Regions from separate parts of the Streptomyces sp. NBC_01283 genome, predicted to be linked through region 1. Evidence: riboswitches for the same ligand, from Rfam matches in the RefSeq annotation. Region 1 holds a riboswitch; each other region holds the start of a gene.
The links. A riboswitch is a leader RNA that binds a small molecule or an ion and turns the genes downstream of it on or off. The one in region 1 is predicted to bind cyclic di-AMP.

Region 1 (7,674 bases):
CTTGGCGATGGCCTTCTGCCAGTTCGGCCGGTCCAGCGGGTTGGACGTGGTGACGTCCTCGATCGCCTTGCCCCGCCCTGCCTCCAGGACCGTACCGACGCACTCGGTCCGCACCACCTCGGCGAGCTTGCGGCCCTCCTTGTTGAGGTACTTGTTGAGCGCCAGGTTCGGCTGGGCTGCGTTCTGACCGACGGCGGACATCAGCAGATAGCCGGCGCTGTCCCCGCCCTCCAATGATTCGGCGACCTTGTCGAGATCGGCCGGGACGCCGCCGCTCGCCGTTCCCTTGACCTTCAGCTCGGGAGCGTAGGTCGCGGCCATCTCGGCGGCCTTCGCGCTGGCTCCGCCGCCCTGCGAGTAGCCCATGATCCCGACGGGTGCCTTCGCGGAGACGCCGTACTTCGCCGCCTCCGGATGCCGCTGGGCCGCGCGCGCCGCGTCGAGGACAGCGCTTCCCTGCGCCTTGGCGACCATGTAGGTGTGGTCGCCCGGGGTGCCGAGGCCCTCGTAGTCGGTGACGACGACGGCGTATCCCCGTACCAACGCGGCATTGACGAGGGGCGCCTCCGCCGTCGTACCGCCCGGGAATCCGGCGGACGGCGCGCACTTGTCACCGAGGCCGACCGTGCCGACGGCGTAGGTGATCAGTGGACGTGGGGTGGTCCTGCCGTCGTCGGGAACGATCACAGTTCCGGAGACCGCGTTGCGCCGTCCGTCGGCGGAGGTCGACCGGTAGGTGATCTTCCAAGCCTTGGTGGGAGTCGGAACGCCCGGCGTGTACTGGAAGGAGGAGGGCTTCGAGGTGAGGATCGCGCCGGGGCCGGTCTTCTTCCCCGGCTTCTTCTTTCCCTGCTTCTTGTCCCTGCCGTGCTGCGCGGCGCTGGGGGCGTTTCCGGTGGACTGCGCCGCGGGCCGGGTCGTGGGGGTCGCGTCCCGGGCACTGTCCGGGACGCCGGTGCTCTGCGCGGCGGCGGACCCGGGAAGCCCGAGCACCGCCACCGCGAGAACGGCACCCGCGGCCACCGGCCGTCTGCGTAAAGATGACATCATGCAGCTCTCCCAACTCTCCTGTGGGCAAAGGGGGTTGGCCAGCACCGTACTGACGCGTCAGTAATACGGCCATAGATGCGCGGGAGTCCATCGTGACGTCACCGACCACAGGGCCGACGGCTAGGGACTGGGGACCCGCGCGTCGGGCCTAGGGTGGAGGCCATGGGTGATCAGGGGATGGGCATGGCACACGGGGTATGCACCGGCTGCGGGGGCAGCGAAGTGTATGAAGGGCAGGCCTACTTCGGACAGGCCAACCCGAACGTACGGCTGAAGTTCGGGGCGCTCCGCGGAAAGACCGTGCCGGTGTCGGCGCTGGTCTGCGCGGACTGCGGACGCCTGGAGTGGCGCCTCTCCCTCGACACGGACGCCAGGGACGGCGTACGGCGGCACTTCACCCACGTACCGCCGAGGTAGCCGGCGACCACTCAAGGGGGCCCTGCGGCCTCGTCACAACCGGGGGGGGCGGCAGCGTCAGCACTCTCCGCTCTCCCCCGTCACGCGCTGGCGCGGCGCCGCTCATCGACGTCCGGAGACGTGGCGCGGCCGACTTCGTCCCGCGCCAACAGGGAGAGGAGCGAGGCCACGGCCAGGCCGGACTCCGCCGGGTGGCGCAGCACCTCACCGGGCTCGATCCGGTAGGTGTTGCCGCGCCCTTCCCGGACGTGGGAGAGGTAACCGCCCTGCTCAAGGTCAGCAATGATCTTCTGAACGGCACGTTCGGTCAGCCGGCAGTGCGCGGCGATATCCCGGATCCGGGCGTTGCGGTTGTCGGCGATGGCCGCCAGGACCCGCGCGTGGTTGGTGAGGAACGTCCATCCGGTGTGGGGCTCGGGCACTTCATCCATGCGACAACTCTAGCGACCGAACGTACACGTTTTCAAAAACACGTACTCCTTTTCATGTATTAGTTGACGTGCTTGTGCTGGGAAGTGCAGCCTAGGGAGCGGCGCTAGGCAACACGAGAGGGAGAGGCCATGCCGGAGCCTGCACACTCAGAAGAGCCCCTCGCCGGGAAGGGCGCCGAGCACCCACGGGGCCCGCACCCGTCGCTGCCCCGGCTCCCGCTGCCGGCCACGGTCGACACCGTGCCGGACGGCACGCGGGTGAGCGTCATCGTGCGCGGAGAACTCGACCTCGAAACCGGCGAACGGCTCCGGCCCGACCTGCTCCACGCCCTGAGCGGATCGGCCGAGGGCATCGACCTGTATCTGAGTGAAGTGACGTTCTGCGATTGCTCGGGGACGAACCTGCTGCTCGACCTGCGCCGACTGGCGCTGCGGGACGGCAAGACCGTGGCAGTGCTCTCGACCAGTACCGCGGTTGAGCGGATGTTCGACCTGACTGCCACCCATGACCTGTTCGTGCCGCCCGAGTTGTCCGGGCCTCCCGCCTCCGACGGCGAGAAGGAGATCGGGCCTGCCGACAGCGAAACAGAGTCCGCCAAGGATTCCGAGGAGAGCCTGCGGACCGTCATCTCCCAGTTGCGACGGGCCATGCAGACCCGTCCGACCATCGACCTGGCCCGCGGCATCCTAATGTCCGTCTTCGGCCTGAGCCCCGAAGCGTCCTGGGAAGTACTCGTCACGGCCTCGCAGAACACCAACACAAAGCTCCACCACCTGGCCGAGAACTTGGTGGGAACCGTGCAGGGAACCGACCTGCCCGAGGCCGTGCAGAAGCAACTCGCGGCCGCCGTAGCCAAAGCGAACAAGGCGAACAAAGTTGATGGCGAGGACGAGGCGAGCAATGCTCCGCAGCCGGGTCCTCCTAACGCCACCTCGCTGCTGCCGAACTTCCCGCCAACGCCGGACCATGCCTCCGAGTTCACGCCAGAGTTCCCACCAGAAGGGCAGGTTCAGGCTCCTCCGGGTGCCACATGAACCGTCCATAGCGGCGTATCCATGTCCAACCGCGCCTATTCTTCAGCCCGGTTGAAGTGCTTCCGCAGGCAATGCCAAAATCCTGGCCGCACAGTCGAGTTGAAGTACACCCGCCGAGCGAGTGCGGACGAGAGCGGACGAGAGCGGAAATGCACGCACGGGAACTGACCGCCCCCTCCGGGCCCCGAAGGTGCACGCATCGCAGGCACGCGCTGCCCATCGAAGTCGATATGCCCCTTATCGGCAGCTCAGCGAACTTCGCACCATGTCCATCTTGCCCAGTAAAAACCCCTTCCCGCATTATTAATGACGCATCGAGCCCACTGTCCGCATTGCGCGATTCTTATGTGAAATAGCGCGATCCGATACGCCCCCGATCCGCACTGCGACCTGCGCCTCTGTCAGTGGAATGGGTCACATCGGCAGTTGTGGGGCCTCAAGAGACGTCGAGCGCACTTCCGCTCCACGCAAAGAAAGTTGGGGCTTTTCGATCAAAGAATGTGATGGGTTCCGGGCGTCGGATAATGGCCTCACCCATTCCCTCTGCAAATTCGGCTCTTGTTCCGTTCGGGCTTTCTCGCCTAACGTCACCGTCAATCCGGATGGAACGCCGAATCCTGCCGCTGTCCGGAAACCCTTCCCATCACTCACTTTCGCTCGGCAGGAGCGGGGGACCCAGGTAAGCCGCCGATCCGGATTCCGGAACGGCTCGGGGTGAAGTCGCATGCGCAGTGCGACCGGACATCTCCCGTCCGAACCCGACAGCTCACCTCGTAGGCGACGGAGAGGAATTCGTCATGCCTGCAAAGGGAAAGCACCGCCGCCCCAAGTCCAGCTCACTCAGCCGGGGGCTCGCCGTCGCGGGAACCGGCGGGGCCGTGCTCGTTCTCCCGGTGCTCGGCGCCACCGCCGCCACCGCGGCGCCGGCCGGGACGGCCGCCAAGCCCGCCGCGGCCCCGAAGACGTACGTCGTCGCCGCGGGCGACTCCCTCGCCAAGATCGCCCGGGAGCACTCCGTGAGCGGCGGCTGGAAGAAGCTGTACGAGGACAACCGCAGCGCCCTCGGCAACGACCCGAAGCTGATCCACCCCGGCGTCAAGCTCACCCTCGGCTCCCCGGCCGCGTCCGCCGAGCGAGCGGACCGCTCCGAGCGCGATGACACGCTCACCGCCAAGCCCGCCGTGGCCCCGGCGGCGAAGTCCTACACCGACGACCTCGACGGCTGGATCAAGGAATCGCTGGACATCATGGCCCAGCGCGGCATCCCCGGTACCTACGAGGGCATCCACCGCAACGTCATACGCGAGTCCTCCGGCAACCCGCTGGCCATAAACAACTGGGACTCCAACGCCGTCGCCGGAACCCCGTCGAAGGGGCTCCTGCAGGTCATCGCCCCCACGTTCGACGCGTACCACGTCCCCGGCACGTCGTCGGACAGCTTCGACCCGGTCGCCAACATCACTGCCGCCTGCAACTACGCGGCAGACCGGTACGGCTCGATCGACAACGTCAACGGCCCGTACTGAGCCGTACTGGACCGCATCCGGTCCCGTCCGCCCTGAGCCCCGGCACCCCAGGTGTCCGGGGCTCAGGCCCGTTCGAATCCACCACCGGTCCCTGCATCACCGGCTCTTGCACCGCCGGCTCTCGGAAACCCGGCTCCTGACCGGCCGTCATGCGCCCGCCGTCCACGTGCGCGCATCCGCGTCAGGTGCCGTCGTCGCCGAGCACCCGTCGCACCGCCTGCTGTGCCTCGTAGAAGTCGGCGTCGGACACTCCCGGGTCGTCCTCGACCTGGTCGAGCCACTCCGAGATCTCCTCGGCCGTCCACAGGTCGAAGCCCTTCGGAATGTCCAGGGTCGAGGTGTTCGCGCGCAGCTGCTCGGCGGCAGCCGCTTCCTTGACGCTACGTGTGCTCACTTCGATCATCGCGTCTCTCCCTTCCGCATGGGGCACCGGACGGGCGACCCTGCCAGACGCCTCCCGGGAATGTCCAACCCGTCGCTCGGGCGTTCGCCTCCCGGAGTCGTGGCCGCCTTCTCCGGCCCGGGTTCCCAGAGGGACACCGCCGTGTCACACGCCGGTGTCCCTCTGCCGCGGGGGCGCGGTGGGGCGGATCCGTCGCAGCGCCGGGCGCGGCGGGTCGCCGCCCTCTGCGAACTCCACGGCCGGGACGTTCAGCAGCTCGGACATGCCGGGGAAGAGGCCCGGGAGGGTGCTGTCGTCGGCGTGGACCGGGCCGCCGTCGCGGCTTCGGTGCGCGGTGGCGTGGGCGGCCCCCAGCTCCATCACGTACTTACCCGGCTCCCGGCCCGCCGCCGCCTGGCGGGCGCGGTCGCCCGTCACGACCTGCTCGGCGTACGTGTTCATGGCCGCCGCCCTGCGGTGGTGCTTGTCCTGCAACGGGCCGCGGAGCCGCGCCGGCCTGCCGTCGATGCCCCGGACGCGGACACGGCGGGTGCGGGCGGCCTCCAGAAAGGCCGACAGGCCGGGGTTCAGATCCCTGATGCTGTCGTATCTCTCGGTGAACTGGCCCAGCGCCGCGGACATCTCCCCCGTGCTCAGGTACTTGTCGACGTCCGCCTGGTGGGAGTCGTCCCGCAGCGTCTCCAGGTACACGGTCGTCACTCCCTTCGCCTTGAGCCCGGCCAGGTTGGTGATCAGGAAGCTCCAGACCGGGTTGCGGTTGTGCTCGCCGCCCACGATGACCCCGTCGTGCTCCGCGAGCAGACCCTCCACCCCCTCGATCATGCTCTCGACGGCAGCGAGCTTGGTGTCGACCCGGCCGGCGAAGCCCGGATCGCTGCCGTCCGCTTCGTGGGCCCGGCCCAACGCGGCCGCATCGGCGGACAGTTGGCGGTCCCGGTCCTCCTGCCCGCGCCACTAGCGAGCCGTCTGCCCGTCCCTGTGCCCCATGCTCTCCAGGATCTCGTTGTGCTGCACCTGACCGGGCTGCCCGTACTGTTCGTGCAGCCCGGCCGCGGACAGGGCGTTACGGAGTTCGGGGTTCTGCTCGTTGAGGGCTCTGCGGATCTTCGAGGATCGACAGGCGCTGCTTCTTTCGGTCGCGCTCGAAGACCGGGTGGCCCTCCGCCTCTTTCTCGATCAGGTCCCAGTCCTCCTTCTCGGTGACCTGGTTGGGTGTCCGTTCCTTCTTCTTCGAGTCGCGGGGCCCTCGGACGAGCAGTGCCGGTCCGGCGGGGTGGCGGTGCAGTTCCTCCTGAGTGATGCGCTGCACCGGCCACGCCCTGCTCGTCATCCGCTGCACCGCCGTGCGGCGGGCCTACGCGGGGCGCGGCGCGTCGTCCGCGTGCCCCGCGGGCTTCTCCTCGTTACTGCGCATGACGACTCCGTCGGTGGTCCGGTCACTCGGTCTCCACCGTGATTCGGCGCTTCGGTCCGCGAAAGAGCGGTACGGGCGGCGGCGGAGGCAGACCCCGGGGCGTAAAGGGCACATCGCCGGGCGGGATGCGTCCCCGCCACCCGGATCGCGACTCGTCCCGAGGGGCGCGGACGTTCCAGCCCCCCGTTCCAGGCGCCCTACGTTTCCGCAGGTCAGGGGTTGTTCCAGCGTTCCATCGTCCCGAAGTGTCCGCATTTCCTGGCCATGTGGACGTATCGCCCCACACGCTTCAATCGTGCTCGTCCGGGAGATCCACGCACGCCCCGCAGTGGCAGTTGTACGGCACTCGAACGCAGTGGTGCACGGCAGGGCGCCCGCTTGGCGAGCACGGCTCAGAAGCAACAACATGAGGAGTTCGCACATGCTTCACAAGCGCTCACGTCTGATCGCCGCGCCGATCGCGGCTGTCGCCCTGACCCTGACTGTCGCGGGCTACCAGGCCAGTGCGGCCGGGTCGTCCGCTTCCGGCGGCGCGGGACGGTCCGGCGAGTCCGCCAACGCGGCGGCCCCATGTCTGGCCGACGCCACGACCCTGGTCGGCGACCTCGACGGCGACGGCAACCGGGACAGGATCGCGAACCCCGGGCACACCGGCACCAAGATGACGGTCCAGTGGGGGAAGGCTGACGGCTCGTTCGGCCAGAAGCAGACCGTCGCCAAGCTCCTGGGCGCGAGGACCGGTGAGGTCGCCACCGCCGCGGTCGCCGACTTCCAGAACGACGGCACCCTGGACATCGTCGTCAACGTCGTCAAGCCGTCCGGCGTGGACGACCCCGCGACGGCCCGCATCGCGGAGTTCCGCCCCGGCCCGCTCAAGCGGGCGAACCTGGGCTCCGCCCAGGCCCGGCACTCCGACATCGGCGACGCCCGTGAGGGCAAGCAGCTGCGGATCGCCAACTACGGGGACGACGCGTACCCCGACCTCGCGATCCTCAGCAACGCCGGTGACGGGGTGTGGGAGCGCGGCGTACGCCTGTCCGTGCCGGGCAAGGGCTCGGGTGCGTACGACAGCGACCAGCAGCAGAAGTACGGCGAGACCGGGACCCCGGCCGAGCCGCCGGCCATGCCCAGCGACGGCTGGAAGCACTTTTACAAGAACTGCTCCTGACCCCCACCGGGCGCCGCCCGTCCTGGACGGCGCCCGGTTTCTCCGCGAGAGCGGCGCCCGGCACTGCGCGAGACACGCAACACCGGGTCCCAGAAGTCACCCGGTCCCAGAAGTAAGGAAACGCGCTTGTCCAGCCCGCCCCCGGCCTCCTCGGCCTTAGCGATCTCCGTACCGAAGCCGAACCGGGTACGAGTCGCCGTCACCGCCCCCGACCCGATCAGCCGCGAGGG
Region 2 (7,674 bases), 5.0 Mb from region 1:
GCTAAACCTGACCGTCACGGGTTGGTGACGGATTGTGCGCAACTGACGGAAGTGTGCGGACAGGTGACTATGTGCGACCATGCGATCCGCTGAGTCGCACGACCTTCGCGTACGCCTGTGACTGATGCGGAGCTTGTGGCCCACCTGGCCACGGAGCGGTGATATGGCCCCGGCTAGGCTCCGGGACATGGACGTTCTCACCCATCTCTTCGTCGGCCTGCACATCATCGGCATCGCCTCCCTCTTGGGCGGCTTCCTCACCCAGATGAAGCAGATGGGCCAGGGCACGGCACGCTTCAGCCCCGCGATGCTGCACGGCGCGCTCACGATGCTCGTCACGGGCGTGGTCCTGGTGGGTCTCAACCAGGCGGACGACAACCCCGTCAACAACGTCAAGATCGGCATCAAGATGGCCGTCCTGATCGTGATCCTCGCGCTGGTCTATGTGAAGCGGGACGAGGAGAAGGTGGACAAGGGGATGTTCGGCGCCGTCGGGCTGCTGACCGTCGCGAACATCTTCATCGCGGTGCTGTGGACCTGATCTCCACCCTCACCCGGTCACCTTCATAAGAAGCGGCCCTCCACCATGAGAAGCGGCCCTCCACGCGCGCGTGGAGGGCCGCTTCTCATGCGGTGTGACGGTTACGCGGGGCGGACCACGCTGTGGATCGGCATGTAGTAGATCGACTCGACGCGGACGTTCGCACCCGGCTTCGGGGCGTGGATCATCTTGCCGTCGCCGATGTAGATCCCTACGTGGCTGATGTCGTCGTAGAAGAAGACCAGGTCACCCGGCTTGGCGTCGGCGGTCTTGACGGTCGTGCCGACCTTCACCTGGTCCCACGTCGTACGCGGCAGGGAGATCCCCGCGGCCTTCCACGCGTCCTGGGTGAGCCCGGAGCAGTCGTAGGAGTCCGGGCCGGTGGCGCCCCATACGTACGGCTTGCCGATCTGGGCCTCGGCGAAGTTGATCACCTTCGCGGCCTTCGTCGCGTAACCGCTGTCCGTGCCGGAGCCGGAGCCGGAGCCGGTGCCGGATCCGGAGCCCGCGTCCGGGGTCTCCTTGTCCGACTCGCGCTCCTTGGCGGCGGCTTCTTCCGCCGCCTTGCGCTTGGCCTCCGCCTCGGCCTCCTGCTTGCGCGCCAGCTCGGCGGCCTTGCGCTTGGCCTCGTCTTCCTTCTTCTTCTCGATCGCCGCGAGCCGCGCCTTCTCCTCGGCCGTCAGCTCCGAGAGCATCGTGCGCGCCTGGCCCAGCTTCTTCTGGACAGTCTGCTTGCTCGTCCTGAGGTCGTCCCGCGAGTTGCTCAGCGTCTCCAGGCTCTTGGTGGCCTTCGTGCGCTGCTTCGTCGCCGACGCCTGCTGCGTCTGGTAGTCGTCGACCGCCCTCTTCTGGCGCGCGGTCAGCCGGTCCGACAGGTGGTTCTGGTCGAAGAACCCCTGCGGGTCGTCGGCGAGCATCATCGTGGCGGTCTCGGAGACGCCGCCGGTGCGGTACTGGGCCGCGGCGAACGTGCCCAGCTGCCGGCGGGCCTCGTTCAGCTTGTCGGCGCGCTCTGCCACGTCGTCGAGGAGAGCGTCGACCTTCTTGCGCTGCTTGTCGGTGCGCTCCTTGGCCGAGTTGTACTTCTGGGTGGCCACGCCCGCCTGGTGGTAGAGGTCGTCGACCTTCTTCTGGACCTCTTCGAGGCTGGGCTTCTGGGGCGCGGACGGTGCCGCTTGCGCGCTCTGTGAGAGGAGGGCCACGGACGTCAGGGCTGCCGTCGTGATACCGAGGGCGGGGGTGGCGCGTAGGCCGGCAATGCGGGTCCGCGGCTTGCGGTGCGACGCCAAGGGAGGCGACTCCTTCCGTAGACCGCCTACCGGGTTAGCTGTCGGGTTCGGGCGGGTGGTTCCGGAAGGTTGCCCTACGGTCCCGTACTGCGTACGGGACCGATTCACCCCAAGTTCTACGTGGGTCCCCGGCTCCGAGGAGATCGAACTCGGCGGAGGCCACTCGTTCCCGGCGGGGTTCGCCGGTGGGAGTACGAGCAGCCCGGGCAGCAACCTAGCCAATTCGTGTGGCCCGTGTGAAGGTTGATGTTCGATATGCCCGATACGTTTTCGTTACTTTGCGAAGCGCTTGACGCGGGCATGCCGCGACGTAGCGGAACGTGACGGTCCGCGGGCTGGGCGTAGGCGGGCGCGGAAGGACGGGGTGGCCGGAACCCGGGGCGGGTTGTCAGTGGGGCCGCCTAGACTCGGGAGGCGATGAGCAGCCTCTTTGATGACAGCTTCCTGGCGGACCTCAAGCCCTCGCGGGCTTCGGAGGAAGAGCCCCCGCCGCCGCCCGAGGACAGTGGTCCGGAATCCGTTCCGGATGATCTGTTCGACGGGAAGTTCGACGCGCCCACACCTCGGGACGCGCACTACCGCGGCGGCGCCCCGCGCCCCGTGATCGACCCGGCGGCCCTGCTCGACGGGCTGAACGAGAACCAGCGCGCGGCCGTCGTGCACGCGGACTCCCCGCTGCTCATCGTCGCGGGCGCCGGTTCCGGCAAGACCCGCGTCCTGACGCACCGCATCGCGTATCTCCTGGCCGAGCGGCACGTGCACCCGGGACAGATCCTGGCGATCACGTTCACGAACAAGGCCGCCGGCGAGATGAAGGAGCGCGTCGAGAACCTCGTCGGGCCGCGGGCCAACGCGATGTGGGTGTCGACGTTCCACAGCGCGTGCGTGCGCATACTGCGCCGCGAGTCGAAGACGATCGGCTTCACCTCCTCCTTCTCGATCTACGACGCCGCCGACTCCAAGCGCCTGATGGCGCTGGTCTGCCGCGATCTGGACATCGACCCGAAGAAGTTCCCGCCGAAGTCCTTCAGCGCCAAGATCTCGAACCTGAAGAACGAGCTGATCGACGAGGAGACCTTCGCCGGCCAGGCCGCCGACGGCTTCGAGAAGACGCTCGCCCAGGCGTACGCGATGTACCAGTCGCGTCTGCGCGAGGCGAACGCCCTCGACTTCGACGACCTGATCATGACGACGGTCAACATGTTCCGCGCGTTCCCCGACGTCGCCGAGCACTACCGCCGCCGCTTCCGCCACGTGATGGTCGACGAGTACCAGGACACCAACCACGCCCAGTACGCCCTGGTGCGCGAGCTGGTGGGCCCCTCCGGAGGCGAGGGGGACGACCCCGCCGAGCTGTGTGTCGTGGGTGACGCGGACCAGTCGATCTACGCCTTCCGTGGCGCCACGATCCGCAACATCCTCCAGTTCGAGGAGGACTACCCGAACGCGACGACGATCCTCCTGGAGCAGAACTACCGCTCCACGCAGACGATCCTGACCGCGGCCAACGCCGTCATCGAGCGCAACGAAAGCCGTCGCCCCAAGAATCTGTGGACCAACGCGGGCGCGGGCGCGGGCATCACCGGCTACGTCGCCGACACCGAGCACGACGAGGCACAGTTCGTCGCCGACGAGATCGACCGGCTCACCGACGCGGGCGACGCGAAGGCGGGCGACGTCGCGATCTTCTACCGGACGAACGCGCAGTCCCGTGTCTTCGAAGAGATCTTCATCCGCGTCGGCCTGCCCTACAAGGTCGTCGGCGGCGTCCGCTTCTACGAGCGCAAGGAGGTCCGCGACGTCCTTGCGTATCTGCGGGTGCTCGCCAACCCGGAGGACTCCGTCCCGCTCCGCCGCATTCTGAACGTACCCAAGAGGGGCATCGGCGACCGCGCGGAGGCGATGATCGACGCGCTCTCGCAGCGCGAGAAGATCTCCTTCCCGCAGGCGCTGAAGCGCGTCGACGAGGCGTACGGAATGGCGGCCCGCTCGGCGAACGCCGTCAAGCGTTTCAACGTGCTGATGGAGGAGCTGCGCACCATCGTCGAGTCCGGCGCCGGCCCCGCCGTCGTCCTGGAGGCCGTGCTCGAACGGACCGGGTACCTCGCCGAGCTGCAGGCCTCGACCGACCCGCAGGACGAGACGCGCATCGAGAACCTCCAGGAACTCGCAGCCGTGGCGCTGGAGTTCGAGCACGACAGCGGTGCAGCGGAGGGCGGGACCGACGCCGAGACCGACACCGACACCGACACCGACGCTGAGACCGACGCCGCGGACGGAGCGGACGCGGCTGCTGCCGCAGGCGTTTCGGGCACGCTGTCCCAGTTCCTGGAGCGGGTCGCGCTCGTCGCCGACTCGGACCAGATCCCGGACGAGGAGGACGACGGCTCCGGAGTCATCACGCTGATGACGCTGCACACCGCCAAGGGCCTCGAGTTCCCTGTCGTCTTCCTGACCGGCATGGAGGACGGCGTCTTCCCGCACATGCGCTCCCTCGGCCAGGTCAAGGAACTGGAGGAGGAGCGCCGCCTCGCGTACGTGGGCATCACGCGCGCGCGTGAGCGGCTCTATCTGACGCGGTCCTCCATGCGCAGCGCCTGGGGACAGCCCTCGTACAACCCGCCGTCGCGCTTCCTGGAGGAGATCCCGGAGGTACACCTGGACTGGAAGCGGAAGGGTTCCGTCGGCGCACCCGCGTCCTCCGGGCCCGCGGCCGGAATCGCCTCCTCCTTGTCGTCGTCGCGCTCACGCACCGGGGGCGCGCAGGGCTTCGCCACGCGCCGTGCCTCGGAGAAGCCGGTGGTCGCGCTGGCGATCGGGGACCGGGTCACGCACGACCAGTTCGGCCTCGGGACCGTGGTCGGAGTGAAGGGTACGGGCGCCAACGCCGAGGCGACGGTGGACTTCGGAGAGCCCAAGCCGAAGCGGCTCCTGCTGCGGTACGCGCCGGTGGAGAAGCTGTAACGCCCGGGGCGGCGGCCGGAGTTACGTCGGGTCGAGGTTGTGGCTGCGCAGCCACGGCAGCGGGTCGATAGCCGAGCCGCCGCCGGGGCGCACCTCGAAGTGCAGGTGCGGTCCCGTGGAGTTGCCGGAGTTACCGGAGAAGGCGATGGGGTCGCCCGCCTTGACGGGTCCGCTGGACACCTTGTGCGTGGATAGGTGGCAGTACCACGTCTCCGTGCCGTCCTTGGCGGTCACGATCGCCATGTTGCCGTAGGCGCTGTTCCACTTCGTGGAGACCGTGCCGTCGGTGGCGGCGAGCACCTCGGTGCCGTACGACACCGGGAAGTCGATTCCGGAGTGCGCGGACATCCAGTTGACGCCGGCCTGTCCGTAGTACGCGCTCAGGCCGCGCTGCTTCACCGGCAGCGCGAACTTGGGGCGCAGGCGCTCCTTGCGCGCGGCTTCCTCGGCGGCCTTCTTCTGGGCGGCGACCTTCTCCGCCTTGAGGTCGATGCGCTCCTGGGTGCGGCTCGCGCGGTCGGCGAAGTCACCGGCGTCCGCGGAGAGGTTCGCCAGCTGCGTGTCGAGCTTGTTGTTCGCGGCGGAGGGCTGCACCGACGCGGGGTCGGGGGCTGTTGCCGCCTGCGTCTCCTTGGCGTCGTCGCTGCCGAAGTCGCCCACGGAGGCGGCGGCGATACCGGCGACGCCCATCACGCAGGCGGAGGGCACGGCGACCGTGAAGAGTGCGGAACGCTTGGCGGGGGAGCGGCGGCGGGCCCGCGAGCGGGAGCCGTGCGAACGGTCCATGACCGGCGGTTCGTCGTCACCCGCGGTGCCCCTGGGGCTGGGCTCGACCGGGCCGAGCGAATCGGCGGGAGCCTCGTCGGGCGTGAACTCGTGCTCTGCGGGAGCCGGTTGGGCGTATGCCTCGGGCGACTGAGAACCGGGGGCGTACGCGTCGGAAGCGTAGGACCCGGTGTCGTAAGGCGAATGCTCGTACGGTTCGGGCGCCTCGTACGTGTCCGGCGCTCCGGGCGTGTCCTGGGCCTCGTACGCGCCGAGGTCCTCGTGCGCGCCGTGGTTCTCGTGCGCCTCAAGCGTCTCGGGAGTGCCGTACGCCTCGTGCGTCCCGGTGGCCCCGTACGGCATGGCCTGCGTCATGTCCTGGCCGCCGGAGTTCCACGCGGTCGCGTCATACGCGCCTGTGTCGAAGGCCTGGGTCTCCCACTGGCCCGTCTGCTGTGGCTGGTTCCAGGCGCTCGCGTCCCACTGCGCGGTCGCGTCGGGGCCCGGCTGTGCGGGGATGTCGGCGGAGAGGTGCTGATAGCCGCCGGTCGACCACATGGCGCCGGTGTCATAACTGCCGGTCTCGTAACCACTGGTGTCGTACGCGGCCTGGTGCTGAGCGGCGTACGGGTCGTGGTTCAGCGTCTGCTGCGTCCCCGTGGTGGACCACTGGCCGGTGTCGTACGAACCGCCGGGCATGTCGCCGAAGAGTGGATCGGACGCGAAGCTTCCGGTGTCGTGACCGGCCGTCGCATAGCTGCCTGTGGTGTCGAAGCTTCCGGTGGAGTAGCCGTCGTAACCGGTGTAGGCGCCGTGCTCGGTGCTCTGCGGGTCGTACGCCGCGTAGGGCGCATGGTCGGCGGGTGCCGAGGCCGGGGGTGTCGAGCTCCCCGACGGGTGACGGTCGTTCACCAACTTCTCTTTCGCCTCGGCAGCAGGGGCAGAGCAGTGCGGTGACTGTACCCGGCGGTATGCGGGCGCGACAATCTTCGTCAGGTTTCACGCTCTCAGGAAACGGGCATTCGGCCGCCTTTCGGCGGACTGCGGGCACAGCTTTGGCCCTGCGTTCGAGATCCGTTCGACAATTTTCCCTCGTTGAGGCGTGTCCGAGTTGCTCCTCAGGCCACGGTCAGTCCCTTCCGGGCACCCGTCGCGGCGGTTCCGGGAGCGGGCAGATCGAGGGCCTGGCGGATTCCGGCGGCGACCGCGGGGTGCACGGGCAGGGCGAGATGACCGACGCCGGAGACGCGTACGTTCTGCGCGATCAGGTCGGGGTGGTTGACGCAGGCCGTCTCGAGCGGGGTCATCAGCTGGTCCAGGTCGCTCCAGAAGCTCACGAAGCGGGTCCGGCAGCCCGGCGCGGGCTCGCGCAGCTCCTCGATCACGTCCGAGCCGGGGCGCATCTGGCGCACGATCGGGTGCGCGTCGGCCAGCGGCACGACCCGCGTTCCCTCGTGTGGGGTACCGAGGGTGACCAGCGTGCGGACGCGCTCGTCGCCGCCGAGACGCTGTGCGTAATAGCGGGCTATCAGGCCGCCGAGGCTGTGTCCGACGATGTCCACCTGGTGGTGGCCCGTGCGCTCGCAGATCTCCTCTATGTGGCGGCCGAGCAGCTCGGCGGCGGTGCGGATGTCGCAGGTGAGGGGGGAGTAGTTGAGGGACTCCACGTGTTGGCCGCCGTGCTGGGCCAGGGAGCGGCGCAGGAGGACGAAGACCGAGCGGTTGTCGATGAAGCCGTGCAGGAGGACGACCGGAGGGCGGCCCTCCGCCGGGAGCCGGGTGGCGTCGGGAGGTGGCAGTTCGGCGGCGATCCTGCGTTCCTGGGCGATGCCCGAGGGGTACAGGAGAAGGTGGCCGGCGAGGATCGCCACCTCGAGTGCGGTCGCCTTCAGCAGGGCCATGGAGAGCCCGGCCAGTCTGGCGGGCAGCGACAGGCAGGGCGGGCGAAAGGGCAGGCCCCTCGTGATGGTCATGGTCGACCTCCCGGTCGGCACGCGAGAGGACGGCTCTGTCCCCCGTGTGCCCGTAGTGGGGAGGCGTGGCAGAGGTCGTACGACGATGCGTGCTCAGCGCCGGTGGCGCTCCGCACACCGGCGCGATCGCCGATGTGCCGCA
Region 3 (7,674 bases), 6.3 Mb from region 1:
CCATGCCGTCCATCCTACGACCCGGCGGAGGGGGCGCGGTGCCCCACTGGCCGCCTCAGTACCCGGGCAGGGCCCGCGGGCCGAGGTCGCTGCGGGCCGGCGGGGGCGCGAGCCGCACGGAGGCACCGAGCACGGAGAGGCCGCGCTGGGCGACGACCACGGGCTCCAGGGACACCGCGACCACCTCGGGGTGATCGTCCACGAGGCGCGAGACCCGCTGGAGCAGCTCCTCCAGGGCCGGGGTGTCGACCGGCGCCGAACCGCGCCAGCCGAAGAGGAGCGGAGCGGTCCGGATGGACCTGACCAGGGAACCCGCGTCGCGCTCGGTGACCGGGACGAGACGGTGCCCGGTGTCGCCGAGCAGCTCGGAGGCGGCTCCCGCGAGCCCGAACGAGAGCACCGCTCCGGCCGCCGGGTCGATGACCGCGCGGACGACGGTGTCGACGCCGCGGGGTGCCATCGCCTGCACGACGGGTCGCAGCTCCGCGGGCTTGCCGAAGGTGTCGGTCAATTCGACGTAGGCGCGGCGCAATTGTTCTTCGTCGGCCAGGTCGAGGCGCACACCGCCGAGATCGGCGCGGTGGCGCAGGTGCGGGGCCGTGGTCTTCAGGGCCACGGGATAGCCGAGCGCGCGGGCCGCCGCCACGGCCGCGTCCGGGTCTGGCGCGGGCAGGGCATCCCGTACGTCGATGCCGTACCGCCCGAGCAGTTCGCGGGCGTCGTCCTGGGCGAGGGTGGCGCCGCGCGGGTCGTCCTGCTCGGCGAGGAGCTCGTCGATCCGCCGGGCGGTGCCGCTCTCGTCGATGTCCTCGTACTCATGAACCTTGCCGGGCTCCTTGGCCTCGCGCCGCCACTGGGCGTACTTCACGGCCTCGGCGAGCGCCCGGACGGCGCGTTCGGCGGCGGGGTAGGCGGGGATGACAGTGCGGTCGTCCTCCGTCGTCACGGTGCGGTCGTCCGCCTCCGCTGTGGGCAGGCGTTCCGCAGGGGGGGACTGCTCGGCAAAGCCTCCGCTGCCGGGTGCCGGAACGGGGGCGTCAGGGCGAGTACGGGTGGCGGCGGCCAAGGCTTCGGCGAGGCCGCCGAGCTCCACGTGGACGACGGCCACGGGCTTGGCGGGGCAGCCGGCAGCCGCGGCCCGCAGCTCGGTGGCGAGCACCTCGCCTTCGGGTGACGCCGTGGCCCCGTCCTCGCCCACCCAGGGGATGGCGGTGACGATCACCGAGTCGCAGGCATCGTCCGACAAGGCCTCGGCGAGCGCCGCACGGAAGTCCGCCGGGGTCGCCGCCGTGGTGAGGTCCCGCGGAGGGAGGGGCCGAAGCCCGTCGGCGACGCACGCGTCGTACGTGAGAAGGCCGAGCGACTCGGAGTTCCCGAGAATCGCCACCCGCGGCCCGGAGGGCAGCGGCTGCCCGGCGAGGAGCAGTCCCGCGTCCACCATCTCGGTGACGGTGTCGACCCGGATGACCCCCGCCTGGCGGAGCAGCGCCGACACCGTGGCGTGCGGCAGCCGCGTGGCCTGCACCGCGTGCCCCGTTGGCGCGATCCCGCTGTGCCGCGCGCCCTGCACCACGACCAGCGGCTTCGCCGTCGCCGCGCGCCGGGCGAGCCGGGTGAACTTGCGCGGGTTGCCGATGGATTCGAGGTACATCAGGGCGACATCGGTGTCGGGGTCCTCGTACCAGTACTGAAGGACGTCGTTGCCGGACACGTCCGCGCGGTTGCCCGCGCTCACGAAGGTCGACAGGCCCGCGCCACGCCGGTGGAGTCCGGAGAGCAGCGCGATGCCGATCGCGCCGGACTGGGTGAAGAGGCCGATCCTGCCGCGCTCGGGGGGATGCGGGGCCAGCGAGGCGTTGAGCCGTACCTCCGGTGAGGTGTTGATGACCCCAAAGGCGTTCGGGCCGAGGATGCGCGTTCCGTACGACCGCGCCTGGCGCACCAGTTCGCGCTGCCGCTCCCGCCCCTCGGGGCCGCTCTCCGCGTACCCGGCGGAGATCACGACGAGCCCGAGCACCCCGCGCTCACCGCACTCGTCGACGGCTTGCGGCACCCGCTCGGCGGGCACGGTGACGACGGCGAGCTCGACGGTCTCCTCGATGTCGCGCACGGAGCGGTACGCGGGCACCCCGTCGATCTCGCCACCCTCCTCGAACGCGCTGTTCACCGCGTACAGCCGCCCGGTGAAGCCCGCCTCGCGAAGGTTCCGGAGCACGCTGCGCCCCACTCCCCCGGGCGTGCGTCCGACGCCGATCACGGCGACCGACTTCGGCGTGAGCAGCCGCTGCACCGACCGCGCCTCGGCCCGCTGCTCACGCGCGCGCTGCACGGCGAGCGAGCGGTCGGTGGGCTCCAGATCGAATTCGAGACGTACGACGCCGTCCTCGAAGCTGCGCTTCTGCTGGTAGCCCGCATCCGTGAACACCTTGATCATCTTGGTGTTCGCGGGCAGCACCTCGGCGGCGAAGCGGCGGATGCCGCGCTCCCTGGCGACGGCGGCGATGTGTTCGAGGAGGGTGGAGGCGACGCCCCTGCCCTGGTGGGCGTCCTGCACGAGGAAGGCGACCTCGGCCTCGTCGGCGGGCGCGCTCGCGGACATGCCGCGCGAGTCGATGCGGTCGAAGCGCACGGTGGCGATGAACTCGCCGCCCACGGTGGCCGCGAGGCCCACCCGGTCCACCTGGTCGTGATGGGTGAAGCGGTGCACGTCCTTGGCGGACAGGCGGGGGTAGGGGGCGAAGAAGCGGTAGTACTTCGACTCGTCCGAGACCTGTTCATAGAAGCTGACCAGGCGGTCCGCGTCCTCGGCCGTGATCGGCCTGATCCGTGCGGTGCCTCCGTCACGCAGGACGACATCGGCTTCCCAGTGGGAGGGGTATGCGTGCCGGTCCGACGGGGTCTGCATGGGCCCAGGGTACGGGTCGCGGGGGCGCGTCGGCCGGGGCACGCTAGGAGACGTCGAAGGGCGGGACGAGGACCCGAGGCGGGAGGACGTACGGTCGACGGAGCAGGGACCTACGGCCGCCGCCGTACGGACCACCGGTCGGCGCCGTACGGACCATCGGCCGGCGGAGCACTCGTGGCGGCATGAGACACTGGTCTAGACAAGTGTGAGACACCTGGAAGGGCAGCAACACATGGCTGAGCGCCGCGTCAACGTCGGCTGGGCCGAGGGCCTTCACGCCCGACCCGCCTCCATCTTCGTCCGCGCGGCCACCGCCGCCGGCGTCCCCGTGACGATCGCCAAGGCTGACGGCAACCCCGTGAACGCCGCCTCCATGCTCGCGGTGCTCGGTCTGGGCGCGCAGGGCGGCGAGGAGATCGTGCTCGCCTCCGACGCCGAGGGCGCGGACGCCGCTCTCGACCGTCTGGCGAAGCTGGTCGCGGACGGCCTCGAGGAACTCCCCGAGACCGTCTAGTAAAGACTGGTACTCATACGCCGAAGGGCCCGCCCCAAATAGGGGCGGGCCCTTCGGCGTTTCTGGTTCCGCTTGCCGGATATCAGTCGTCGACATTGAATTCGGGCAGCAGAAATAATCCCCCGCCGAATAACTCTTCTTTGTATACGGCGCCTCTGTTAATGCCGCAGGCCCACTGCGTTTACGGGATGTTGCGAACCCCTCACACCGGGGATGCCGCGGCCCTGCACGAAGCGCGGCCGGTGCGCGGAGGTGGTCCGTTCCGTGTGCTGCGCGGTGAGCGCGCGGGCCCGCTCCGCGTCGCCGCGCGCCACCGCGTCGACGATCGCGGCATGCTCGGCCCAGGCCTCGGCGGGCGCCGCCGACGTCTCCACCACGTACATCCAGGCGATCTTGTGCCGGAGCTGGGTGAGCAGTGCCGTGAGGCCCGGACTGCCGCCTGCCTGGGCGAGCGTCTCGTGGAACCAGCCGCCGAGTGAGCGCAGATCCTCGCTCCGGCCGTGCCGCGACCGCTCCTGGCCGAGCCTGACAAGGCCGCGCAGGACCTTCAGGTGCGCCTCCGTGCGGCGCTGTGCGGCGCGGGCGGCGCCCAGCGGCTCCAGGAGCGCGCGGATCTCCAGGAGGTCGGCGGCCTCCTCCTCGGTCGGTTCCGCCACGCACGCGCCCGCGTGCCTGCGCGTGACGACGAAGCCCTCGGCCTCCAGGGTGCGCAGGGCCTCGCGCACGGGGACGCGGGAGACTCCGTAGCGGCGCGCGAGCAGTTCCTCGGTGAGCCGGCCGCCCCGTTCGTAGACACCGGAGACGATGTCGTCCCGGATGGCCGTGCATACCGAGTGCGCGGGAATGCGCATGACTGACCTCCGCCTTAATCCCCGCGAAACGCGGTCGATCGACGCCTGTTCTGTGACTCTATTGCAGAGCCGCCGAATTTCCGACGGTCGGCCGAAATCCAGGGATACTTTTGGCCAAAGGCGATAGGGGCACGAGGAACGCGGAACGGCGAAAGCCCCGGCTCTCGACGAGCCGGGGCTTTCGGTGAATCAGGTGCGCTTCGCGCGACCGCCGGGGATCAGACGTCCGGGAATCAGACGTTGACGCCGTGCGAGCGGAGGTACGAGATCGGGTCGATGTCCGTGCCGTACTCCTCGCCGGTGCGGGCCTCGAAGTGGAGGTGCGGGCCGCTGGAGTTGCCCGTGGAGCCGGAGAGGCCGATCTGCTGGCCCGGCGTGACCGCCTGACCGACCGTGACACCGAGGGACGACATGTGGCCGTACTGGGTGTACGTGCCGTCGTTCATCTTGATGACCACGTTGTTGCCGTAGGCGCCGCCCCAGCCGGCCTCGACGACGGTGCCGGAACCGACCGCGTGGACCGAGGTACCGGACGCGGCGTGGAAGTCGATGCCGGTGTGGCTGCCGGAGGACCACATGGCGCCGCCGGTCTGGTAGCCCGTGGAGACGTACGAGCCGCTGACCGGGGCCACGTAGGTGTTCAGGCGCTTGCGCTCGGCCTCGCGAGCGGCACGCTCCTTGGCCTCGCGCTCCTTCTTGGCCTTGGCCTTCGCCTCGGCCTCGGCCTTGCGCTTCGCCTCTTCGGCCTTCTTCTTGGCGGCCTCTTCGGCCTTCTTGGCGGCTGCGGCGTCGTCGGCGGCCTGCTGCTGGGCAGCGGCCTGCGCGTCGATGCTCTGGGCGAGCGAGTCGCCCACGGAGATGGCCTGGGTGAGGCCGGTGTGCTCAAGGGCCGCAGCGTCGTCGGCGGCGAGCGCCGGAGCGGCCAGGCCTCCGATGACACCGGTGGTGGTGAGGGCTGCGACGCCCGCCACGTTCGCGGTCGTACGCGTGAGGCGGCTCGGGCGACGGTGCTTCCCGGTGGCACGGGTGAACGCCATGAAGCGGCTGATCCTTTCCTTCCTTCTCGCCTACCGGGTTAGCTGACGGGTTCGGAGCAGGAAGGTCTCCTACGAGTCCCTCACCTGACGGCAAGGTTCCCGATTCACCCCAAGGGGACATGTGGGTCCCCGGCTCCCCTGGCTCGCGCCGTACGGGGACTCGGCGATGACTGTCCGGTGCCGCGGGTGCGGCGTACTGCATGACGAACAGCCGGGATGACGCTAAGCGGGCCATCTTTCAAACGACAAACGGATCAGTGTTTTTGTAGCGCACGCCACAGGGCAGACACGTAACCTCCATAGCAATTCGGACATATGAGGACCCCAGTAGCCAATTCCCGCCACTGGGGTCCCGACATGTCCTGACTGCCACTCAGCCGGTGACCACACTCACTTCACCGATGCCGAGCGCCCTGACGGGCTCCTCGATCCGCGCGGCGTCACCGACGAGCACCGTCACCAGGCGGTCCACCGGGAAGGCGCTCACGACGGCAGCAGTGGCCTCCACGGTGCCGGTGGCGGCCAACTGGCGGTACAGCTGAGCCTGGAAGTCGTCCGGCAGGTGCTGCTCGACCTGGTCGGCGAGGGTGGCCGCGACGGACGCCGCCATCTCGTACTTGAGCGGGGCGACGCCCACCAGGTTCTGCACGGCGACGTCGCGCTCGGCGTCCGTGAGGCCCTCGGCGGCGAGCGTACGCAGCACCTTCCACAGGTCGTCGAGCGCCGGGCCCGTGGACTCGGTGTCCACGGAGCCGCTGATGGCGAGCATCGCGGCGCCGCTTCCGTCCGGCGTGGAACGCAGGACCTGGGCGAACGACCGTACGCCGTAGGTGTATCCCTTCTCCTCGCGCAGGACGCGGTCCAGGCGCGAGGTGAGGGTGCCGCCCAGGCAGTACGTGCCGAGCACCTGTGCGGGCCAGACGCGGTCGTGCCGGTCCGGTCCCACGCGTCCGATGAGCAGCTGCGTCTGCACGGCTCCGGGGCGGTCCACGATGACGACACGCCCGGTGTCGTCCGCGGTCACCGGAGGCACCGGACGCGGTTCGGCGGTGCCGCCCGTCCAGGCGCCGACGGTGTCGGCGAGGACGGCGTCCAGGTCGACGCCGGTCAGGTCGCCCACGATGACGGCCGTCGCCGTGGCGGGACGCACGTGCTTCTCGTAGAAGGTGCGCACCGCCGCCGAGTCGATGGCCGTGACCGTCTCCTCCGTGCCCTGGCGGGGGCGCGACATGCGGGCGGTCGCCGGGAAGAGCTGCCGGGAGAGCTCCTTGGCGGCGCGCCGCCCCGGGTTGGCGGCCTCGTGCGGGATCTCGTCCAGGCGGTTGCGCACGAGGCGTTCGATCTCGCTGTCCGCGAAGGCGGGGGCGCGCAGGGCGTCGGAGAGCAGGCCCATCGCCTTGGGGAGGCGGGAGACCGGGACTTCGAGGGAGACGCGGACGCCGGGGTGGTCGGCGTGCGCGTCCATGGTGGCGCCGCAGCGGTCGAGTTCGGCGGCGAAGTCCTCGGCGGAGTGCTTGTCGGTGCCTTCGTTGAAGGCCCTCGCCATGATCGTGGCGACGCCGTCGAGGCCCTCGGGCTCGGCGTCCAGCGGTGCCTCGAGGTGGATCTCCACCGCGACGACCTGCTGGCCGGGGCGGTGGCAGCGCAGCACGGTGAGGCCGTTGTCCAGGGTGGCGCGCTCGGGCGCGGGGAAGGCCCACGGCCGTGCGGTGCCCGCCTGGGGCTGCGGGTGGAACTGCATCGTTGCGGCCTCGCTCACTTCGCGGCCTCCTCTTCGTCCTCGTCGGTGGCTTCGGCGGGCGCGATGGGCTCGTACACGAGCACCGCGCGGTTGTCCGGGCGCAGCCGGGCCGCCGCGGCCGCCCTGACCTCTTCCGCGGTGACGTCGAGGACGCGCCCGACGGCGGTGAGGGCGAGCTGCGGGTCGCCGAACAGGACGGCGTACCGGCACAGTTCGTCCGCGCGGCCCGACACCGTGGAGAGCCGGTCCAGCCACTCGCGCTCCAGCTGTGCCTGGGCGCGCTCCATCTCCTCTTCGGTGGGGCCCTCTTCCGCGAAGCGGGCGAGCTCCTCGTCGACGGCGGCCTCGATGACGGGGACCTCGACGTCACCGGACGTCTTCACGTCGAGCCAGCCGAGCGAGGGGGCTCCGGCGAGCCGCAGCAGGCCGAACCCGGCCGCCACGGCGGTGCGGTCGCGGCGCACGAGGCGGTTGTAGAGCCGGGAGGACTCGCCGCTGCCGAGGACCGTGAGCGCCAGGTCGGCGGCGTCGCACGCGCGCGTGCCGTCCTCCGGGAGGCGGTAGGCGGCCATCAGGGCGCGGGCCGGGACCTCCTCCTCGATGACCTCGCGCAGCTCCTTGCCGAT
Region 4 (7,674 bases), 3.5 Mb from region 1:
GCGCGCACAACCTGTTGGACATCGCGAATGGCGCCATGGAACGGCTGAGGACTCTGACGCTCGCAGAGCGTAAGGAAGTCTTCGACATGTTCGACCTGCACGTAGTCCCCGGGGACATGACCGACGTAGGCAAGCCCGGTAATAGGTGCCCCGTCAGCGAATGGCACTGGGAAACCGGGGCGCTGGTTCCGCCGGACCCCACAGACGAGGAGTGGGAGACGGTGCTGAGTGTTCTCAGGCTCCACTTCTCCGGGAAGGCAAAGAAGCACTTCGTTACGAAGTACGACATTCGCGAGCAATTCTGCGGCATGCTCCACCGGCTCCGTCACGGAGTCTCCTGGGTCGACATGCCGAATACATGGGGACCGATGAACCCCATGAGGGAACGCCAGCTCACGTGGTGGAAAAGGGGGGTGTGGCCGGAGTTGATGGCGGTGTCGGGCGCCGATGAGCGAGGGTCGCAGGCATACAGGCGGCCGACACTTCCTCGGCTCACGGTGACGGGGCGGCTCCGCGCCGGGATGCTCACACAGATCTGGAGCGAAGAGCCTCGATAGAGATGGCGTGGCGGCCTCATCATGCGCGGACTCCGCACGCTGCCCGTGGAGTTCACACCCGCACAGCGGAGCAAATATCAGACGTCTGGAACGCCGTCCAGCTGACAGGCCGTCAAGACTGTGACTTTCACGTGATCTCCGCTGCATCGACTTGTGACAAGCGTTCGACTGCCGCTACGTTCACGACGACTCGGCCTCCCGTGCCGCAGTCGTCGCTCCAGTCACGCGAAAGGCACCCGCATGCTCTCCGGCAATGGTCGTCACCGACGCCCCCGCCAGGCCCCGGCTCTGATCGTCGCGGCAGGAGTCGCAGGATCGGCCATCGCCATCCCGCTGCTCGGCGCCACCAGTGCGAGCGCGGCGGACACCGCCACGTGGGACAAGCTCGCGGAGTGCGAGAGCGGCGGATCCTGGAGCGCGGACGCGGGCAACGGCTACTACGGCGGGCTCCAGTTCTCGCAGGAGCTCTGGGAGGAGTACGGCGGCCTCGACTTCGCGCCGAGCGCCGACCAGGCCAGCCGCTCGCAGCAGATCTCCGTCGCCGAGAAGGTCCTCGACGACCAGGGGACCAAGGCCTGGCCGAGCTGTGCGCCGATCGCCGGTCTCACCCAGGACGGTGCCGCGGCCGACGTAGACCCGGGCGCCCCGATCACGACGATTCCTTCTGACGAGCCGTCGGAGTCGACCGGGTCCGGCGATGAGGCGGACCCGGACGAGCCGAGCGAGTCCGCCGACCCCTCGGACGACGCCGGGTCCTCGAAGAAGCCCTCGGGCTCGGAGAAGTCTTCCGAGAGGCCCGGCACCGATGACGCCGACGCCGATGCTGACGCCGACGACTCCGATGACACGTCACGAGACAAGAATCACGACGAGTCCGGCAAGTCGGGTGACTCGGCCAAGTCCGGCGACCCGGACAAGTCCGGGCGTGACGATGCCACTTCGCCCGGCTCCGGCTCTTCCGCCGGTGAGGGCGAGGGCCGCCACCGCGGCGGCAGCGCGGACGGCGAGCCGTCCGGCGACGCTTCCCGCGAGGGTTCGGGCCGGCATGCCTCCCGTGGCGACGAGCGTCAGCAGGACGGCTCCGACGGGACGTACACGGTCCGCTCCGGCGACAACCTCTCGGCCATCGCCGACGACCTCGACGTGCAGGGCGGGTGGACCGAGCTGTATGCCGAGAACGAGAAGTCGGTCGGCTCCGACCCCGATCTCATCCTCCCCGGTCAGAGCCTCGATTTGGGCGAAAAGTAGGGGTAGTTGGTGAGTCGCTTTGCGCTTGATGTCCCAATTGGCGCAAGTGAGAGATGGGTCTCAGAAGCCCTGATCGTCTTTGAAATTCGACCGATCGCATGACTACGGTCGGGACCGCTCGCCACAGCGGGCCCCGCCGGTCGGTACGCCGAGTCCTGCCAACGGCCGTTCGGGAACAGTCGTCGCGTAAGCGCCGTAGGCAGGAGCGGGGGACCCAAGGTTTCCGCCGGGCCCGGCCGTTGAGCATCGCGAGAGCGAGGCACACGGACGGGAACGGCTAGGGGTTAAGTCGCGCTCAGGAAGCGCGGCCGGGCAACTTCACTGGCCCGAACCCGACAGCTCACCTCGCAGGCGTCGGTGAGGGGATCACTCATGCTGTTTTCCAGCAAGGGCAAGCACCGCCGTCCGTCCAAGGCCACCCGTGTCGCCACGCTCGCCGGCGTCACCGGTGTCGCGGTCGCGGCCCCGCTGATGGCGGCCGGCCAGGCCTCCGCCGCGACGAACTCCGAGTGGGACGCCGTCGCCCAGTGCGAGTCGGGCGGCAACTGGTCGATCAACACCGGTAACGGCTACACGGGCGGCCTGCAGTTCTCGTCGTCCACCTGGGCCGCGTACGGCGGCACGAAGTACGCGCCCAGCGCCGACCAGGCCTCCAAGGCCCAGCAGATCGAGATCGGCGAGAAGGTCCTCGCGGGTCAGGGCAAGGGTGCCTGGCCGAGCTGCGGCGTCGGCCTCTCGGGCGCCTCCAACGAGGGTGGCGGTGCGCAGGAGAGCGCCCCGCAGCAGACCCAGGAGCAGCCGAAGAGCCAGCCCAGCGCGCAGACCGAGCAGCCGCAGCAGCAGGCCCCCAAGAAGGCCGAGGCCGCGCCGAAGGCCGAGTCCAAGAAGACCGTCGAGACCCCGACCGGCAAGACGGTCAAGAAGGGCGACGGCGAGTACAAGGTCAAGAAGGGTGACACCCTCTCCAAGATCGCCGAGGCCAAGGACGTCAAGGGCGGCTGGCACAAGGTGTACAAGCTCAACGGCGACATCATCGACAACGCCGACATGATCTACCCGGGCCAGCAGCTGCACCTCAGCTAAGAGCTGAGGAGGCAGGCAGGCGGCACCTGGCGGTCGCGCCCCCCGGCGGAGGCGCGACCGACGGAGCCGGTGACGCCCGCAGGTACTGCCGGTCCACCCCCGTCCCCACGGGTCCACCCCGTCCCGGTGCGCGTATCCCCCGTACGCACCGGGGCGGGGTTCTTTTGCCCTCCACGCTTTGTTCCGTTCGGAAACATTTTGCTCTCGGTTTGTCCACAGGGCGGTCGCTCGGCTGGCTCTTGTCCGGGAGCCGGTTAGGCTCGTGTCCGCGAGGCCAACGCCCCGCGTACCCGCGTCACATCCCAGAAGGAGATGCTCGTGCCGTCCATCGACGTCGTCGTAGCCCGGGAAATCCTGGACTCCCGAGGCAACCCCACGGTCGAGGTCGAGGTCGGCCTCGACGACGGCAGCACGGGTCGTGCCGCCGTTCCGTCCGGTGCGTCCACCGGTGCTTTCGAGGCCATCGAACTCCGTGACGGTGACCCCAACCGTTACATGGGCAAGGGCGTGGAGAAGGCCGTCCTCGCCGTCATCGAGCAGATCGGCCCGGAGCTCGTCGGGTACGACGCGACCGAGCAGCGCCTGATCGACCAGGCGATGTTCGACCTCGACGCCACCGACAACAAGGGCTCGCTCGGCGCCAACGCCATCCTCGGCGTCTCGCTGGCCGTCGCGCACGCCGCGTCGGAGGCCTCCGACCTCCCGCTCTTCCGCTACCTCGGCGGCCCGAACGCGCACCTGCTGCCCGTTCCGATGATGAACATCCTGAACGGCGGGTCGCACGCCGACTCGAACGTCGACATCCAGGAGTTCATGATCGCGCCGATCGGTGCCGAGTCGTTCTCCGAGGCCCTGCGCTGGGGCACCGAGGTCTACCACACGCTGAAGAAGGTCCTGAAGGACAAGGGCCTCTCCACCGGCCTGGGCGACGAGGGCGGCTTCGCCCCGAACCTGGACTCCAACCGCGCCGCGCTCGACCTCATCCTCGAGGCGATCAAGCAGGCCGGTTACGTCCCCGGCGAGCAGATCGGCCTCGCGCTCGACGTCGCCGCGTCCGAGTTCTACAAGGACGGCAAGTACGAGTTCGAGGGCAAGTCCCGCTCGGCCGCCGAGATGACCGAGTACTACGAGGAGCTCGTCTCCTCGTACCCGCTCGTCTCCATCGAGGACCCGCTGTTCGAGGACGACTGGGCCGGCTGGAACGTCATCACCGAGAAGCTCGGCGACAAGGTCCAGCTCGTGGGCGACGACCTGTTCGTCACCAACCCCGAGCGCCTGGCCCGTGGCATCGAGGAGAAGTCCGCGAACGCCCTCCTGGTGAAGGTCAACCAGATCGGCTCGCTGACCGAGACCCTGGACGCCGTCGAGATGGCCCAGCGCAGCGGCTTCAAGTGCATGATGTCGCACCGCTCCGGTGAGACCGAGGACGTCACCATCGCCGACCTCGCCGTCGCCACCAACTGCGGCCAGATCAAGACCGGCGCCCCGGCCCGCTCCGAGCGCGTCGCCAAGTACAACCAGCTGCTCCGCATCGAGGAGATCCTCGACGACGCGGCCGTCTACGCGGGCCGCAGCGCGTTCCCCCGGTTCCGCTTTGCGGACTGATAAGCACAGCAAGGGCTGAGCGCAGCTGCCCTGAGTAGTTACCTACGTCCCCGTACTCGGTCCCGTACCGTGTGCGGGGACGTACGTACGTATCGGGGAGGCGGCACACATGGCCGTGAAGGACCGCGACCGGTTCTCCACCGCGACCAGGCTGCGGCTGCTCGGCGAGCAGACCGCGGAGCGTGTCTACCGCTCCCAGACCAAGCGCCAGGCACGCCGCTCCCGGCTGACGGGACGCGCCGCGCTCCTCGCGCTCGTGCTCTGCTCGCTGGTCGTCGCCCTCGCCTACCCGATAAGGCAGTACGTCTCCCAGCGCGCGGAGATCGCCGACCAGCGCAAGGAGCAGGCCGAGCGCCGCGAGAACGTCGAGAGACTGAAGGACGAGAAGGCCCGCTGGCGGGACGACGCGTACGCGGAGCAGCGTGTCCGGGACCGGCTGCACTATGTGATGCCGGGCGAGACCGGCTTCACGGTGGTCGATCCCGAGGCGGCGAGGAAGCAGCGCACCGACCAGGGGGCCGCCGCCCGACCCTGGTACTCGAACGTCTGGGACGGCGTCGACAAGGCCGACCGCCCGGACGACGACGACTGAGCTCGACAGGGTTCGACCGAGTCCACCCGGGCTCGACAGAACTTCTACGGAACCGATCGAAAGACAGGCATGGAAACGCCCCCGCCGACCACCCCGCGCACCGAGCCCACCGACGCCGACGTCGAGGCCTTCAAGCAGCAGCTCGGCCGCCCGCCGCGCGGCCTGCGGGCCATCGCCCACCGCTGCCCGTGCGGGCAGCCGGACGTCGTCGAGACGGCGCCGCGCCTTCCGGACGGGACGCCGTTCCCGACGACGTACTACCTGACGTGCCCGCGGGCCGCCTCCGCGATCGGCACCCTTGAGGCCAACGGCGTCATGAAGGAGATGTCGGAGCGGCTGACGACGGACCCCGAGCTGGCCGCCGCCTACCGCGCGGCGCACGAGGACTACATCGCGCGCCGTGACGCCATCGAGGTCCTGGAGGGCTTCCCGAGCGCGGGCGGCATGCCGGACCGCGTGAAGTGCCTGCACGTCCTGGTCGGCCACTCGCTGGCCGCGGGGCCCGGCGTGAACCCGCTGGGCGACGAGGCCATCGCGATGCTGCCGGAGTGGTGGCGCAAGGGCGCGTGTGTCTCGACGAGCGAGGAAGAGCGCGCATGACCCGCGTGGCAGCCATCGACTGCGGCACGAACTCGATCCGCCTCCTGGTGGCGGACGCGGACCCGCGGACCGGTGAACTGGTCGACCTGGACCGCAGGATGACGATCGTCCGCCTGGGCCAAGGGGTGGACAAGACGGGCCGCCTGGCCCCGGAGGCGCTGGAGCGCACCTTCGCCGCCTGCCGCGAGTACGCCGAGGTCATCAAGGAGCACGGCGCCGAGCGCCTCCGCTTCGTGGCGACCTCCGCGTCCCGCGACGCCGAGAACCGCGACGACTTCGTACGCGGTGTCCTGGACATCCTCGGCGTCGAGCCGGAGGTCATCAGCGGTGACCAGGAGGCCGAGTTCTCCTTCACAGGCGCGACGAAGGAACTGGCGGGCAGCGACCACCTGGCCAAGCCCTACCTCGTCGTCGACATCGGCGGCGGCTCCACGGAGTTCGTCGTCGGCGACGACGAGGTCAGCGCCGCCCGCTCCGTCGACGTCGGCTGCGTACGCCTCACGGAGCGGCACATCCGCACCGACCCGCCCGCGCCCGCCGAACTGGACGCCGTCCGCGCCGACATCACGGCCGCGCTGGACCTGGCCGAGCAGACGGTGCCGATCGGCGAGGCCCGCACCCTGGTCGGCCTGGCGGGGTCGGTGACGACGGTGGCCGCCATCGCGCTCGGCCTCGACGCGTACGACTCCGCGGCGATCCACCATTCCCGTATCTCCTACGAGCAGGTGAGCGAGATCGCCGCCCGCCTGGCACGGGCCACGCACGACGAGCGGGCCGCCATCCCGGTGATGCATCCGGGCCGTGTGGACGTCATCGTGTCCGGCGCGCTCGTCCTCCTGTCGATCATGGACAGGACCGGTGCCCGGGAGGTCGTCGTCAGTGAGCACGACATCCTCGACGGCATCGGCTGGTCGATCGCCTGAGCACGTCATGTAGCGTCTGAGCGGCTGTTGAGGGGCTCGAAGGACCCGGCGGCGACACTCCGTCGGGAAACTTCGTGAAGTTCTTCACAAGGAAATCGGCTCGGTTGGACGATGTTCAGGGGTTCTGGACCCCTAAAAGTGACCCCAGAGGCCCCCGCGACCCACGACAGTGAAGGTTCGCGAGTGTGTCCGGAGGGTTGGCCGACCGAGTGGTCCAGTGCGGTGGAAGGGTCAGAGCGGCAGCTCACAAGGGGTGCACAACGACTTGGGCTGTCGCGTGGTTCCCCTGGGGCGTCATGACCTGCGTCACGTGGGCGGCGAAGTGTAGCAGAGGGTGTACCCATGCTTGTGAAGGGGCGCACGAGCGACCCCTGCCTGGCAGGTGGATACTCGATGGCATGAGCACCACGGAGCGTCCCAGGATCCTCGTAGTAGGCGGTGGGTACGTAGGCCTGTACGCAGCTCGGCGCATCCTCAAGAAGATGCGCTACGGAGAGGCGACCGTCACGGTCGTCGACCCCCGGTCGTACATGACCTACCAGCCCTTCCTCCCCGAAGCCGCCGCCGGCAGCATTTCGCCTCGGCATGTCGTCGTCCCGCTGCGACGCGTGCTGCCCAAGGCGGAAGTTCTGACCGGCCGGGTCACCACCATCGATCAGGACCGCAAGGTCGCGACGATCGCCCCCCTCGTGGGCGAGGCGTACGAGCTGCCTTTCGACTACCTGGTCATCGCGATGGGCGCGGTCTCCCGCACCTTCCCGATCCCCGGCCTCGCCGAGCAGGGCATCGGCATGAAGGGCATCGAGGAGGCCATCGGCCTGCGCAACCACGTCCTCGAGCAGCTGGACAAGGCTGACTCCACGACGGACGAGGACGTCCGCCGCAAGGCGCTGACCTTCGTCTTCGTCGGCGGTGGCTTCGCGGGTGCGGAGACCATCGGTGAGGTCGAGGACATGGCCCGCGACGCGGCCAAGTACTACAACAACGTGAAGCGCGAGGACATGCGCTTCGTGCTCGTCGACGTCGCGGACAAGATCCTCCCCGAGGTCGGCCCGAAGCTCGGCCA

Region 2: linked by a shared signal. The riboswitch ahead of OG302_RS17680 (NlpC/P60 family protein) and the one ahead of OG302_RS40205 (transglycosylase SLT domain-containing protein) in region 1 are both predicted to bind cyclic di-AMP.
Region 3: linked by a shared signal. The riboswitch ahead of OG302_RS11935 (M23 family metallopeptidase) and the one ahead of OG302_RS40205 (transglycosylase SLT domain-containing protein) in region 1 are both predicted to bind cyclic di-AMP.
Region 4: linked by a shared signal. The riboswitch ahead of OG302_RS24875 (transglycosylase family protein) and the one ahead of OG302_RS40205 (transglycosylase SLT domain-containing protein) in region 1 are both predicted to bind cyclic di-AMP.

The regions. Positions count from the first base shown of each region.
Region 1 is NZ_CP108430.1:8,894,679-8,902,352, reverse strand. Features, by position in the region: gene OG302_RS40225 (lipase family protein) at 1-1,050, opposite strand, end outside; gene OG302_RS40220 (hypothetical protein) at 1,273-1,467, shown strand; gene OG302_RS40215 (helix-turn-helix transcriptional regulator) at 1,548-1,898, opposite strand; gene OG302_RS40210 (ANTAR domain-containing protein) at 2,139-2,933, shown strand; cyclic di-AMP (ydaO/yuaA leader) riboswitch at 3,532-3,726, shown strand; gene OG302_RS40205 (transglycosylase SLT domain-containing protein) at 3,731-4,459, shown strand; gene OG302_RS40200 (hypothetical protein) at 4,641-4,862, opposite strand; gene OG302_RS40195 (hypothetical protein) at 5,007-5,765, opposite strand; gene OG302_RS40190 (hypothetical protein) at 5,926-6,192, opposite strand; gene OG302_RS40185 (FG-GAP repeat domain-containing protein) at 6,698-7,444, shown strand; gene OG302_RS40180 (LuxR C-terminal-related transcriptional regulator) at 7,571-7,674, shown strand, end outside.
Region 2 is NZ_CP108430.1:3,910,140-3,917,813, reverse strand. Features, by position in the region: gene OG302_RS17685 (hypothetical protein) at 188-541, shown strand; gene OG302_RS17680 (NlpC/P60 family protein) at 643-1,830, opposite strand; cyclic di-AMP (ydaO/yuaA leader) riboswitch at 1,838-1,995, opposite strand; gene pcrA (DNA helicase PcrA) at 2,248-4,794, shown strand; gene OG302_RS17670 (M23 family metallopeptidase) at 4,816-6,471, opposite strand; gene OG302_RS17665 (lipase family alpha/beta hydrolase) at 6,678-7,532, opposite strand.
Region 3 is NZ_CP108430.1:2,637,585-2,645,258, forward strand. Features, by position in the region: gene OG302_RS11915 (DUF5998 family protein) at 1-13, opposite strand, end outside; gene OG302_RS11920 (GNAT family N-acetyltransferase) at 56-2,905, opposite strand; gene OG302_RS11925 (HPr family phosphocarrier protein) at 3,138-3,419, shown strand; gene OG302_RS11930 (GntR family transcriptional regulator) at 3,578-4,270, opposite strand; gene OG302_RS11935 (M23 family metallopeptidase) at 4,504-5,307, opposite strand; cyclic di-AMP (ydaO/yuaA leader) riboswitch at 5,320-5,483, opposite strand; gene OG302_RS11940 (M16 family metallopeptidase) at 5,681-7,066, opposite strand; gene OG302_RS11945 (M16 family metallopeptidase) at 7,063-7,674, opposite strand, start outside.
Region 4 is NZ_CP108430.1:5,442,939-5,450,612, forward strand. Features, by position in the region: gene OG302_RS24865 (recombinase family protein) at 1-557, shown strand, start outside; gene OG302_RS24870 (transglycosylase family protein) at 798-1,805, shown strand; cyclic di-AMP (ydaO/yuaA leader) riboswitch at 1,987-2,174, shown strand; gene OG302_RS24875 (transglycosylase family protein) at 2,178-2,888, shown strand; gene eno (phosphopyruvate hydratase) at 3,201-4,493, shown strand; gene OG302_RS24885 (septum formation initiator family protein) at 4,603-5,085, shown strand; gene OG302_RS24890 (DUF501 domain-containing protein) at 5,155-5,685, shown strand; gene OG302_RS24895 (exopolyphosphatase) at 5,682-6,608, shown strand; gene OG302_RS24900 (NAD(P)/FAD-dependent oxidoreductase) at 7,007-7,674, shown strand, end outside.